Regions from separate parts of the Rossellomorea sp. LjRoot5 genome, predicted to be linked through region 4. Evidence: riboswitches for the same ligand, from Rfam matches in the RefSeq annotation. Region 4 holds a riboswitch; each other region holds the start of a gene.
What was found. Region 4 has a riboswitch for S-adenosylmethionine ahead of mtnK (S-methyl-5-thioribose kinase). Riboswitches for the same ligand answer to the same signal wherever they lie in the genome.

Region 1 (3,398 bases), 2.4 Mb from region 4:
TTGGAAATGGCTAAAAGCTGGATACATGGAAGAAGGGACCTACCATCGCTCAGATTCAGGTACTCCTCAAGGTGGAGTGATTTCTCCACTTTTAGCGAATATCTATCTGAACGAACTGGATTGGACACTTGATTTACACGGCATTCGATTTGTACGGTATGCCGATGACTTCCTCCTTTTCGCCAAATCCAAAGAGGACATTAAGAAAGCCGAACAAATCACAAAAGAGAAACTCGATGAACTAGGTCTGGAAATTTCTATCGAGAAGACTAAAATTGTCGATTTCAATCATGATGATTTCGACTTTATTGGTTTTACGTTCCAACACTGGAGAAAACGTAAGAAGGATGGTAAACCTTACTATTTAGCCAAACCAAAAGATGAGACCTGGAAAGACTTTCGAATGAAAATTAAGAGAGCCACCAGGAAAACACTCACCTTAAGCAGAGAAGCGTGGTACCAACGCGTAAACTCCATCATTCAAGGAAAGGTAAACTTCTATCTAACCTTGTGGAAAGCGATTGAAGAATTCAAAGAGAAGGGATATCGACTGAACTGTTGTTTCAACATATTCAGAGATGAACTACTGGCAATAGATTCTTACACTCGCCGAAGGCTGAGAGTCGCTATGCTTCACAAACATCCTTCACAACGAAAAGGATGGGTGATGAGTACGAAATGGAACATTGAATTCTTTGCGTGTACAGGTCTTAAATCTGCTTTTCAAATATATTACGGAAAACAGTATGGAGATGGTATTGAATACTACCTCCAATACATGAAAGATAAGCAAAAGAAGAAATACAAAAGAAGTCTGGAGAGAGCAAAAGAAAAGGGAGAGGAATACTTTTCTTCACAACGACTTTCTAAAATACACTGTGCGAATAAGTTTGCATCATCTTGAACTAAGCGGAATCACATTGGTAAGCCGTATGCCTTAATAGGGCACGTACGGTTTGATGAGGGGGTGGCCTTGAGAAAGGTCACCCTACTCTATTATATAAACAGAATTACGTTGCCAGGACAACGAAGATAACGCTTACATAAAAAACCATCAAAATCATCTATTGACTTCCCGTCCCATACCCAGTATTATCCTCTATAAGATAAAATTTTGAAAATTACATACTTTCAATTATCCAGAGTGACCGAGGGATCAGGCCCTATGACGTCCGGCAACCTCCAGTAATGGAACGGTGCTAATTCCTGCAGAATGATTTCATTCTGAGAGATAAGTCGAGATAAACAGGCGATGCTTCTTTCAGTTGAAAGAGGCATTTTTTATTGGAGAAAAAGGGGTGTGCACATTGATCGAGATTCGGAATCTGGTTAAAACGTACAAAACGAAAAAGCAAACGGTGGTCGGTGTTGACAATGTCTCTGTGACGATCAAGAAGGGTGAAATCTTCGGAATCGTCGGATACAGCGGAGCGGGGAAGAGCTCACTCATTCGATGCCTGAATTTACTTGAAACCCCGACATCAGGGGAAATCATCATTGATGGACAGGATTTCACGAAGCTTACGTCCAAGCAATTGAGGCTTGCCCGTCAGAAAACGAGCATGATCTTCCAGCATTTTCACCTCATCAAGTCGAAGACGGTGTTTGATAATCTCGCCTTTGCTTTGAAAGCAGCGCATGTACCGAAAGCGAAAATCAAACCGAGAGTCGTCGAGCTCCTGGAGATGGTCGGTCTTTCAGACAAAGCCGACGCGTACCCGGCTCAGCTCAGCGGGGGACAGAAGCAGAGAGTCGGGATCGCGAGGGCACTTGCCAATAACCCATCGGTATTACTTTGTGATGAAGCGACATCGGCCCTCGATCCGAATACGACCAAATCGATCTTGAGGCTGTTGAAAAAGATCAACAAGGAACTGGGCTTGACGATCGTCCTCATCACCCACGAAATGGAAGTAGTGAAGGAAATCTGCGACCGGATGGCCGTGATGCAGGACGGGAAGATCGTGGAGGAAGGTCCCGTGTATGACCTGTTTGACGAACCGAAACAGCCCTTGACCAAGCAATTCATCGAAACGATTCTCCAATTCGACCTGCCGCCTCATCTGCTGGAATCGAGAAAAGGGAAGCTCATCAAGATTCAATTCAAAGGATCCATCGCCGAGGAAAGCGTCGTATCAGAGGTGTTTCAGCGGTACAAGGTGCGGGGGAATATCCTGCACGGCAAGATCGAATATATTCAGGATGTCCCACTCGGGATATTCATCATGGAACTGATTGGAACAGCTGACGAAATCGAAGCGGCGATCCGTTATATTACGGCGAAGACGCAAAGCCTGGAGGTGCTCGAGGATGCTGCCTGATTCATTGACTGCTATACTGCCGGAATTGAATAAAGCCTTTTTTGAAACGGTGTATATGGTGGGTATCTCATTAGCCGTAGCAATTATAGTGGGATTGCCACTGGGGATTCTGCTTTTTGTGACAGACAAGGGCTTATTTTTACAAAATAGTGTGATTAAGAAGGTCGTCGGATTCGTCGTGAACATGGTACGCTCGGTACCTTTCATCATTCTATTAGTAGCCCTCTTACCATTAACCAAACTATTAACCGGGACGACCATCGGGCCGACAGCGGCATCCGTATCACTCTCGGTTGCTGGGATTCCGTTTTTTGCGAGAATGGTAGAAACGTCTTTAAGAGAAATTGATAAGGGAGTCATTGAAGCATCGGTTTCCGTTGGGGCGAGTCCATGGATGATCATCAAGGATGTACTGTTACCGGAAGCGCGTCCGGCGGTCATTCAGGCCATTACGATTACAACGATCAGTTTAGTCGCCTATTCTGCCATGGCCGGCATTGTAGGCGGCGGGGGAGTTGGGGACCTGGCGATTCGCTTCGGGTACTACCGATATGACAACACGGTGATGATTACAACCGTGGTCATTCTGATTTGTTTGGTTCAGCTCATCCAGTATACGGGTGATGTGTTTGCACGATTGGTGGATAAACGATAACAACTATAGGGGGAACAACAAGTGAAAAAGTGGATTTTATTATTAGCATTAGCGGTAACAATGAGCGTACTGGCAGCCTGCGGAGGAGAAGAGGCAAGCTCAGAAGATAAAAAAGAAGTGACGATCGGAGCCACATCCGGTCCATATAGTGATATGGTTACGAAAGCAATCAAGCCCGGTCTTGAAGAAAAAGGCTACACGGTGGAAGTGAAGGAATTCAGTGATTACATACAGCCGAACAACGCACTAGCAGAAGGGGATCTGGATGCGAACCTGTTCCAGCACAAGATCTACATGGAAACCTTCGCGAAGCAGCATAACATGAACCTATCTGAAGTGATTGTCGTACCGACGGCGCCGATGGGGATCTACTCACAGAAGTTCGATTCCATGAAGGACATCAAAGAAGGCAGTGCCATCGC
Region 2 (3,398 bases), 540 kb from region 4:
AAAAGAAGCTTGACTCCTATGAGGTCAAGCTTCTTTCATGATGTCTTCTATTAATGACTCTGCTATTTTCTTCCCGTTCTGAATACATGCGCCTATCCCCACGCCGTAGTATGAGGCTCCGGCCAGTTTCACTTGGGGCATTTCAGTTGAGAGCAACTGCTCCAAAGCCTGCACGGCCTGATTGTGTGAAAGATGATAATTCGGCATTAGATTTTTCCAATTTGTCACTTCCACTGAAATGGGATCCGCATTGATTCCGACGCTCTTTCTTATATCATCCAGTGCCACTCTTGTCAGCTCGTCCTCTTTCAAATTCTTTAACTGCTCGTAATGAGCACTCGTGCTCTTATAAAAGAGTCTTACCAGGAGATTGTGCTTTCGGGATGTATGCTTCCATTTCCGGCTCGTCCATGTACATGCATCGCACTTCACCTCACTGCCATTCGAAACAATAAACCCTGTACCATCAGCAGGAAGCTCCTCATCAGGAACATTAAATCCCAGATAGATGGAGATCAAGGAAGAGTTTCTTAGGGCATTAAAATCCTTGTTTAAATGTTCGTGATTTAGGATCTGTTGAGTCACATCATGTGGTGTTGCAAAAATGACAGCATCTGCTTGAATGTTTTCATGACCTTTTAACGTGAGCTCATATTTGGCAGCAGTCATACGGAGATTTTTTGTCTCTGTTCCTTTTAGTATCGTCGCATCACCGCATTCTTCTTCCAGACGGTCGATAATGGTGGATAACCCATGCCTAAAGGAAATAAACTTTTTATTGGAAGATCCTTTGAATTTCATCTTGTTTGCAGATAGCCCTTTGATGATGCTTCCATATTCATTTTTATAATCAAGAAGATATGGAAGGGTCGACGCCATGGTCAGTTTATACAAATTGCCTGAATAAACTCCTGATAATACAGGTGCAATCTGATTTTCCACCAGTTCCTTCCCGAGAAATGCTTCCAAAAAGTCTCCGATGGAACTTTCCTTGGTGAATAAAGTATTTTTCGTCTCCAGGTCCAGGAGCGCCGCTTTCTTTCCCGCTTCAGAAATAAGCGTGCTTTCATTAAGTGATTCTATGCTCATCGGAATGCCGAAAATCGTGTCGGCGGGTATTCTATGCAATTCCCCATTTGTATAAATGTAGGATGTTCCTGTTTCGTTATATACGAGTTCGTCTTGAAGGTGAAGTTCATTAACAATCGGAAGAACTCCCTCATTACGGGCAACAATGGAATCTGCGCCAGCTTCCATAATAAAGTCACCTTCCGTTATCGTCCTGATCTTACCACCGAGCTGTTGATCTCGTTCAATTAAAACTAACTCAATATCCAGGTTACGTTCCCTGGACATTTTTTGCAGATAATACAGAGCTGTTAAGCCTGTAATCCCTCCACCAACGACAACCACTTTCTTCATGCTATCCACTCCATTAATTACGTGTATGTATACAGATTATCATGTTTTAGACAGATTAGAAAAAGAAACTATGTCTAAAATAGGAAAATAGCATGTAAAAAGAGAAAGGTATCATGTTGATCCTTGTTCCTTCAAACTATTTACGCCTATACATAATTCATAGTTGACAACTAGGAATAGTTTGATATAACATATAATTGAATTCTGATAACCATATAGCCACTTATCCAGAGAGGTAGAGGGACTGGCCCTATGATACCTCAGCAACAGATTCTGTTTTCTAGAACACTGTGCTAATTCCACAAGCGTGAAGCTTGAAAGATAAGTTGAAGTTTTACACCTAAAGTCTTCTTCTTATCTTACTAGGAAGTTGGCTTTTTTACGTTAAAAAGTCTCTTCCTCTATTCATTTACATTATAAGAGGAGTGATCATTATGGGAGAAATTCTCCAGGAAGCGATCAATAAACGAAAAAATGAGTTAATTAACAAATTGATTGTCCATAACATTTTCAAAAAAGACGATAAACAATTATTTGAGCTATCACTAAGAGAACTGGAGAATGAATATCTGTATATCCAGAGAGAATGCCATCCTCATAGTGATAGTGGCTCTGTTCACTGGAAGAATTGCTCGAAACTAACCAGTTAGAAGCCACGTATATCAATTCGGGAATGGCAAAACAAAAAATGACGCGGGCCTTTGGCTCACGTCATTTCAATATTATTGAGCATTTACCTCAACCGCATCCTTCTTATAATAAGCTGCAAAAATCTCAGCAAACGCTTCGGTGGAATTATATAATTCTACTAAGTTATTTTCCACACCACCAAATTCAAGGAGCATGGCCCGTTCTGTTAAATCCTGATTGTAAACCCCGTTTCCTTCCGCTTTTGTTTTAACGAACACTCCCCTACTAATACCAGGGTACTTCTCCTCTAATTTAGCATTCAATTCTTTTGCGATTTTCAGATTCTTTTCAAAGTTCTTATTTTCTTTCCCTACAATGAAAAATAATCGGGCATAGTTCTTACCATTGATCGTCTTGGACGTAATATTTCGGGGCTGGGAATCCCGGTGAATATCAATTAAATAGGTAAGATTGTCATCTTGCGCGATTGCTTCCTGAACCAGTCCCCTGGTTAACTTGTAGGATTCAAAGTAGGTCCATGATTTATTTTTTAGCGCTTGGTTTACATCTGTCTTATCCTGAACTGCCCCGATCCCTCGTGATTCGAGTTCCTGTTTCAATTTTGATCCCACTGCAATGACATTGACCTTTTCATTGGTACTTGCAGGGTCTTTGGAGTCATTGTTTTTAATCAGTGGGCTAAAGGCTTCCCAACTGTGGGAGTGGTAAATGAAAACGGACTTTTCTTCGATTTCCTGCACACCGTCACCTGAGTTGTGATTGGCTTGATCGACTTGGTTCTGATCGATTTCCTGATCCTTCAACTGATCCTCCGTTGGCGCTGGGGACTCGTTAGGTAAATTGGTAATGTCCGTCCCTTTTCCGGCAACGGCTATATGCGTATGATAATTTTCGATTCCAGGGATTTCCCGTCCAAATAGACTCCTTGGGTCAAGGAGAGAAACATTTGTTACGCTTTCCAACCAATCAAAGTCAGTATTCATTGCCTCTTTATTCTCGATGCGCAAACCCGTCATTTCCTGTGACAGAAGCATAAGGAATGTCTCTTTCGGTACAAGCTCTGATACGGAAGTATAAAAGAGGCTGTCCACCCTCAATTTAATGGCCGTCGATGAAATCAGCCACACCATTGCATACATAAGGATGATCCCTATCAATACTACCCGGATGACGGCTTTCATAGAAACGAATACTAGTGGGACTAAGCTATTATTATTTCGAGACTTATACGACATCATCAGTACCCCTATATAAAGTATTTAATAGTTAACTTTATGCAGAGTGTCGAAGGAGTAGAAGATTTTTTCAGGATTCAATCTGATTTC
Region 3 (3,398 bases), 1.7 Mb from region 4:
GCGTAAAGGTCCAAATGCAATGGGGCTTTCCCGCAAATCGATTATGACGGAAGTTGATAATAGTCTAAAACGCTTGGGTACGGACTACGTCGATTTGTATCAAATCCATCGATGGGATCCTAACATACCGATTGAAGAGACAATGGAGACTCTACATGATCTAGTTAAGAAAGGCAAGGTAAGGTATATCGGAGCATCCTCCATGTCAGCTTGGCAGTTCGCAAAAGCTCAACATGTAGCAGAACGCAACGGTTGGACTCGGTTCATTTCTATGGAAAATAGACTTAACTTGCTTTATCGAGAGGAAGAAAGAGAAATGTTGCCTTTTTGTAAAGATGATGGAGTTGGCGTGACACCATATCTACCTTTTGCTGCAGGTCGCTTAACCCGAGAGTGGAATGAGCAGACCTTTCGATCAGAGAATGACCAAGTAGCTAAGGCCCTGTTTATAAAGACAGAAGAAGCCGATCGCAAATTGGCGGAAAGAGTCGCAGAGGTTGCTGCGAATCGAGGCATTCCACGCGCACAGGTCGCACTTGCATGGTTGTTACAAAAGGAAGAAGTCACAGCACCAATCATTGGGGCGACCAAGATAAGCCATCTCGAAGATGCAGTGTCCTCCTTATCAGTCAGATTGACATCTGAAGAGATTAAGAGTTTAGAAGAACTTTATGTACCACATCCATTGGTATAAATAGTTGAAGATCAAATTAAAATAAGACCACACATTTTGGATATGTCTCATATGTGTGGTTTTTTTACTATCAAGCAATGCATTCCTCTAACCAAAAGTCATATTTTCAATTCCTTAAATTAGTGTTGAAAGTTGAAATTATTATATGATCTTATTTTTGATTCCCGTTAATATTTGCTTCAAATAAATCAATGATTTCCAAGAATCTCTCAGCCTCTCTAAATGTATGATCAGCTAAAAGGGGGTGAATATTGCTTTTAATACGACATGCCTCAATTAATTCTCTTGCTGTTTTCTTAAAATCTCTTAACGAAACCACTGAGACTCTGTTTTGATCCAAGAACTGATCCAGTAATGGTTCAGTCTCTGATTGATGACGCATAGAATCTAAATCAACTGCCTGAAACATTAGCTGATCAAAATCATGGCTGAATTCTCTGGCCTGTTCAACCAACTGCCTTTCTGAAGGATCTAAAAGATGCCCGATGAACTTGGCGTGGTCAGCCATAATTTTTAAAAAGAATACATTTTCCTGGATTACATCATCCGGTGTAGGTGCGAGCCTGCCTTCATTTAGTTCCTTTAATCGATTAGCAAAGTAGGCAGCCTCCCTACTTGTATGATCAATTAACAGGGGGAAATTATTATGCCTGATTTCACATCTAAGGGTTAACCCTAATATCTTTCGTTTATAACCCCATATAGCAGCAGCTGCTTGGTAAACCTCGCTATTGAATGCTTGAACCTGACGTAATTCAGAATTTAACGTGAATCTAGATAATTTTTCTTCTATCTTTTTAAATAAAGTGATGAACTGTTTAGCTTCTTCAATTAGTTGTGATTGCTCATAGGTGAAACCCAAACTTAAAAATAAGGCATGTTCTTTCATTATCCTGGACCAGAATCTAATTTCATCCAACGATCTTGCAACGAATGGATTTGTCATGAAATCCTCCTCTTATTTGAATATTCCTTTCAATATACGTGTTGTAACGTTGTCTTATTCCAGATGAACCGTTTGAAAAGATTTGTGTAGGAATGGATTTTTTTCGTGAGAACGTATCGGATTTTGTGTCACCACAAAAGTATCTGCCGAGGAAAATCTGTGCTTTTTGCAGCAAAATTTTATCGTCTGAACTTTTTTGTCGATCTTCAATTTGCTTCTCTTTGAAAAGCGTAAAATAGCGCTACAACTAGTTAAAGACAGGCTAAAGTAACCAATTTGATGATGTCCTCCTTAATGAAATTTTTTCAAAAACAGGATTGACAACCCAACTGAAATCCTTTACCATTACCCTAATGCATAAACGCATCATAACTTTAACTTAATAAAGCGATATCTTCTTATCAAGAGAGGTGGAGGGACTGGCCCTGCGATACCTCGGCAACGGGTTCTTATGAATACCGTGCCAATTCCATCAAGTCATATGACTTGAAAGATGAGAAGAGCGGGACATATACATATTTTTGTGCCTCTCTTCTTATGAAGGGGGGCACTTTTTATTTTCAGGCATGTCCTTAAATCCAGGCATCAGGAAGAATACATAGGGAAAGGAGCAAGTCCTATATGATCAGAGTTCAGAATGTTACGAAAGTTTTTGAGACGAAGGATGGCCCCTTCACCGCTTTGAGGGATGTTTCCTTTGAAGTGAAGAAGGGAGAGATTTATGGTGTGATCGGATTCAGTGGGGCAGGAAAAAGCACGCTTGTCCGCTGTCTCAATTTTTTAGAAAAACCATCTTCGGGTGATATTTTCATAGAGGGGCGCAGCCTGAAGGACCAATCGGCCATCGATCTGAGGAAAGAGCGGCACCGCATCGGGATGATTTTTCAGCACTTCAATCTGTTTCAATCCCGGACGGTGGCGGGGAATATCGCCTATCCTCTGAAACTGGCAAAATGGCCGAAAGATAAAATCAACAAAAGAGTAAAGGAGTTGCTTGCATTTGTCGGGCTTGAAGACAAAGCGAAACATTATCCCGATGAACTATCAGGAGGGCAGAAGCAAAGGGTGGGGATAGCAAGGGCCCTGGCGACGTCGCCTTCGATTCTGCTCTGTGATGAAGCCACATCAGCACTGGATCCTCAGACGACGGAATCGATTCTGAATTTATTAAAGAGAATCAATGCGGAGTATGGCATTACGATTGTGATGATCACCCACGAAATGGGGGTCATCCGGGAAATCTGTGATAAGGTCGCGGTCATGGAAAATGGAGAAATCGTGGAAGAGGGAAGCGTCTTCGATATCTTCTCCAACCCGCAGACCCGGACGACGAGAAACTTTGTGAAGAGTGTCATGAATGATCAGCTGCCGGCATCGGTTCTTGATAAATTGAATGACAGCAAAGAAGGACGCATCTGCCGTCTCATTTTCAAAGGGGATTCAACGGGCACGCCGATCCTTTCCGAAACGGCAAAGAAATTCAATGCCCATATCAATGTATTGTTCGGACAGATCACGGAACTTCAGGGCAAGCCGTTCGGTAATCTCATCGTACAGATCATCGGCAGCAAGAACGAAACGGAAGAAATCCTGGAATATTGGAAGAACAGATTATTCGTAAGCGAGGTGGAGAAGCGTGCAAGTTAACTGGGAATTATTCTGGCCACGAATTATAGAAGCGACATGGGATACATTGGCGATGGTGTCATTCTCCCTCCTGTTTGCAACGTTGATCGGACTTCCCCTCGGCATCATCGT
Region 4 (3,398 bases):
CAACGGCAAAGCCGACTCTCCAGCCTGCCATATTATAGGTTTTCGATAATGTATATATCTCAATCCCGACATCCTTTGCACCTTCCGTCTCTAGAAAACTCACAGGCTTCTGTCCATCGAAACCGATCGCCCCATAAGCAAAGTCATGCACCACACAAATATCATGTTTTAACGCAAGTTCCACCGTGTCCTCAAAAAAGGATTTTGTGGCTGTCGCACCTGTTGGATTATTGGGGTAGTTGAGGAACATTAACTTTACCCTTTCCAATTCTTCACGGGAATGCACCCGATAGTCCGGGAGAAACCCATTTTCCTCTCTCAACGGCATCTTGATCATACTTGCTTCTGCCAATGCCACCCCCGATACATAATCCGGATAACCGGGATCAGGGACTAATACTCCGTCGCCGGGGTTCAATAAACATTGAGGGATTTCCACTAAACCCGCTTTTCCTCCGAAGAGAACCGCTACTTCGGTTTCTGGATCCATCTCCACACCGTATTCGCGGAAATAGAAGGCAGCGATTGCCTCTTTAAAGCTCGATAAACCACGAAATGGTGGATATTTGTGATTGGAAGGAGATTGAGCCGCTTCCGTTAATTTTTCCACAATATGTGAAGGCGTCGGCTGATCTGGATTTCCCTGCCCCAAATTAATGACGTCATGCCCCTCATTCACAACAGCATTCACTGTCCCTGCGAGGGAAGCGAAAAATTGTTCCGGTAATAAATCCAAGCGTTTTGCTTTTTCAAAGTGTTTCATCCATTCACCCACTCATTTTTTTGAAAATTAATTACTTTCAAATTCTAGTCACAAATGATATAACGGAACATACAGAATGTAAAGGAATAATTGACAAAAAGTACATAACGAGGTGAAGGTAATGATTCAAAAGGTTGGTCTCGCCCAGATGGATATCGTGTTTGGAAAACCTGCAGAAAACAAAGTTAAAGTGGAACAGTGGGTAAAAAAAGCAAAGGAAGAAGGGTGCGGTACCGTCGTTCTTCCTGAGCTGTGGACGACAGGTTATGATCTTACACGGATAGATGAGATCGCAGATGAAGAAGCCGAAGACTCTTCCTCCTTCCTGACTTCACTTTCAAAAAAATATTCCATTCACATCGTTGGTGGTTCTGTTGCCAATAAATCAAAAGATGGGGTAAGGAATACACTATTGGTGGCGGATGCTAATGGTGTGTTGGTGAAACAGTATTCAAAGCTTCACTTATTCAAACTAATGAATGAACATCATTATTTACTTCCTGGACAGGAAGACGGGGCGTTCTCTCTTGATGATAACAGGATGGCAGGACTTATTTGTTACGATATACGTTTTCCTGAATGGTTCAGGAAACATGTCATGATGGGAGCGAAGATCGTCTTTGTGGTGGCTGAATGGCCGGCGGCAAGAATTGATCACTGGCAGACTCTCTTAAGGGCACGTGCAATTGAAAATCAATGTTTTGTGCTCGCATGCAACCGTGTGGGGAGTGACCCTGGTAACGAATTCGGCGGCACCTCCCTTATCATCGACCCATGGGGTGAAATCCTTGCAAAAGGAACCCAAAGTGAACAGCTGGTCTCTGCTGAAATCAATTTGCAGGAAGTAGAAAAGGTCCGTAAACAAATTCCGATCTTTCAAGATCGGAGACCGGACTTTTATTAGAAATTACTAAAAAACCGTTGACATGGAAAATACTCCAATGGTACCATTCAATTCAAATGAACATTCAGAATTTTAATTTAATAGCACACGCAACTCTTATCAAGAGCTGGCTGAGGGATTTGGCCCTATGAAGCCCAGCAACCGACCGTAATACCGTTGTAAAACGGGGCGCAGTATGCGCCGGATGATCAATCCAGTAAGGCACGGTGCTAATTCCAACAGAAAGATAGTCTTTCTGGGAGATAAGAGGCGAAGAAGATGACTCTTCAAGCCTCTTTCGAACATGGAAAGAGGCTTTTCTTATGCCACGGAAAAGCCTCCCTAACACCCCTACTTTCATAAGGGTGCACTAAAGGAGGAAAGAAAATGGCAATCACTAAACTCAATACGTATCAACCACTGACGGAACAGTCGGCCATCGCTATGGCTGTACATTTAGGAATCTTTGAAGATGGTTCACTTTTAACATGTGAAGAAATCGGGGATGGGAACTTGAATCTGGTTTTTCATGTAGTTGAAAGGGATACAGATAAAGGAATCATCATCAAACAGGCCCTACCCTATGCAAAGGTTGTAGGTGAAAGCTGGCCACTTACGATCGAACGGGCAAGAATTGAAGCGGGTGCCCTACTCCTTCAGCGCTCATTTGTAGGAGACCTCGTCCCGGAAGTGTATCATTCTGATCCCTCCCTCGCCGTCACAGTAATGGAGGATTTAAGCAACCTCACAATCGCTCGTACCGGCTTGATCAATGGGAATAAGTACCCCCGATTATCTGATGACATTGGTACATTTCTTGCAAATACACTGTATTTCACATCTGATTATGCCCTTCATCCATTTAAGAAAAAGGAGTATGTGAAGGAATTTTCCAATCCTGAACTATGCAAAATCACAGAGGACCTGGTATTCACGGATCCATTTTTCAACAGTGAAACGAATGAGTTTGAGGAGGAATTATCCGGGGATGTGCAACAATTATGGGATGATTTCACTTTAAAGCTTGAGGTGGCGAAGCTCAAAAAGAGTTTCTTAACAGAAGGGGAAGCCCTGCTTCATGGAGACCTCCATACGGGCAGTATCTTTGTGGATGACCAACACACAAAAGTCATCGACCCGGAATTTGCTTTTTATGGACCGATCGGTTTCGATATCGGTCAGTTTATTGCAAACCTTATTTTCCAAGTGATCGCGAGTCCAGGTGAAAAGGAACCCGTCCTCCACCATATCGAAAATACTTGGAACGTCTTCTCTGCTACGTTCTCCAGACATTGGAAGGAAAGTGGCGACGCTTACACAAAGGTGAGTGGGTACCTTGAGTATGTATTGGAGAAGAGCTTTCAGGACAGCATCGGTTTTGCAGGATGCGAGTGCATCAGAAGGACGATCGGTCTTGCACACGTGGATGACCTCGAGAGCATCGAAGATAAAGAACAAAGATTAAAGGCCAAACGGGCATGCCTCAACCTTGGAAAAAAACTGATTGTAAATCGGAAACACATTCTTTCCATTGAAGAGCTTTTGACTTTAGTACGGTCACATTCTGAATAATTAAAGGAGATACTCATGACACATACACCAACCATTCCAACTTCACTCGAGTGGCATGAAGATCATTTACTGATTCTTAATCAACAAAAGCTGCCGAACACTGTGGAATATCTAACGCTAACGAACATTACAGACTATTACGAAGCCATCGTTTCACTTAAAGTGAGAGGTGCCCCGGCA

Region 1: it holds a riboswitch for S-adenosylmethionine, as region 4 does, so the genes downstream of both, ACSQ2E_RS02445 (methionine ABC transporter ATP-binding protein) here and mtnK (S-methyl-5-thioribose kinase) in region 4, are expected to answer to the same signal.
Region 2: it holds a riboswitch for S-adenosylmethionine, as region 4 does, so the genes downstream of both, ACSQ2E_RS12235 (Fur-regulated basic protein FbpA) here and mtnK (S-methyl-5-thioribose kinase) in region 4, are expected to answer to the same signal.
Region 3: it holds a riboswitch for S-adenosylmethionine, as region 4 does, so the genes downstream of both, ACSQ2E_RS06010 (methionine ABC transporter ATP-binding protein) here and mtnK (S-methyl-5-thioribose kinase) in region 4, are expected to answer to the same signal.

The regions. Positions count from the first base shown of each region.
Region 1 covers NZ_CAXUQN020000001.1:494,754-498,151, forward strand. The annotation lists gene ltrA (group II intron reverse transcriptase/maturase) at 1-904, shown strand, start outside; SAM riboswitch class I at 1,133-1,238, shown strand; gene ACSQ2E_RS02445 (methionine ABC transporter ATP-binding protein) at 1,308-2,321, shown strand; gene ACSQ2E_RS02450 (methionine ABC transporter permease) at 2,311-2,976, shown strand; gene ACSQ2E_RS02455 (MetQ/NlpA family ABC transporter substrate-binding protein) at 2,998-3,398, shown strand, end outside.
Region 2 covers NZ_CAXUQN020000001.1:2,363,723-2,367,120, forward strand. The annotation lists gene ACSQ2E_RS12230 (protoporphyrinogen oxidase) at 25-1,422, opposite strand; SAM riboswitch class I at 1,643-1,750, shown strand; gene ACSQ2E_RS12235 (Fur-regulated basic protein FbpA) at 1,857-2,072, shown strand; gene spoIIP (stage II sporulation protein P) at 2,145-3,311, opposite strand.
Region 3 covers NZ_CAXUQN020000001.1:1,187,487-1,190,884, forward strand. The annotation lists gene ACSQ2E_RS06000 (aldo/keto reductase) at 1-694, shown strand, start outside; gene ACSQ2E_RS06005 (DUF2935 domain-containing protein) at 846-1,640, opposite strand; SAM riboswitch class I at 2,036-2,140, shown strand; gene ACSQ2E_RS06010 (methionine ABC transporter ATP-binding protein) at 2,262-3,287, shown strand; gene ACSQ2E_RS06015 (methionine ABC transporter permease) at 3,277-3,398, shown strand, end outside.
Region 4 covers NZ_CAXUQN020000001.1:2,902,168-2,905,565, forward strand. The annotation lists gene ACSQ2E_RS14845 (pyridoxal phosphate-dependent aminotransferase) at 1-763, opposite strand, end outside; gene ACSQ2E_RS14850 (carbon-nitrogen family hydrolase) at 885-1,667, shown strand; SAM riboswitch class I at 1,761-1,916, shown strand; gene mtnK (S-methyl-5-thioribose kinase) at 2,034-3,218, shown strand; gene mtnA (S-methyl-5-thioribose-1-phosphate isomerase) at 3,234-3,398, shown strand, end outside.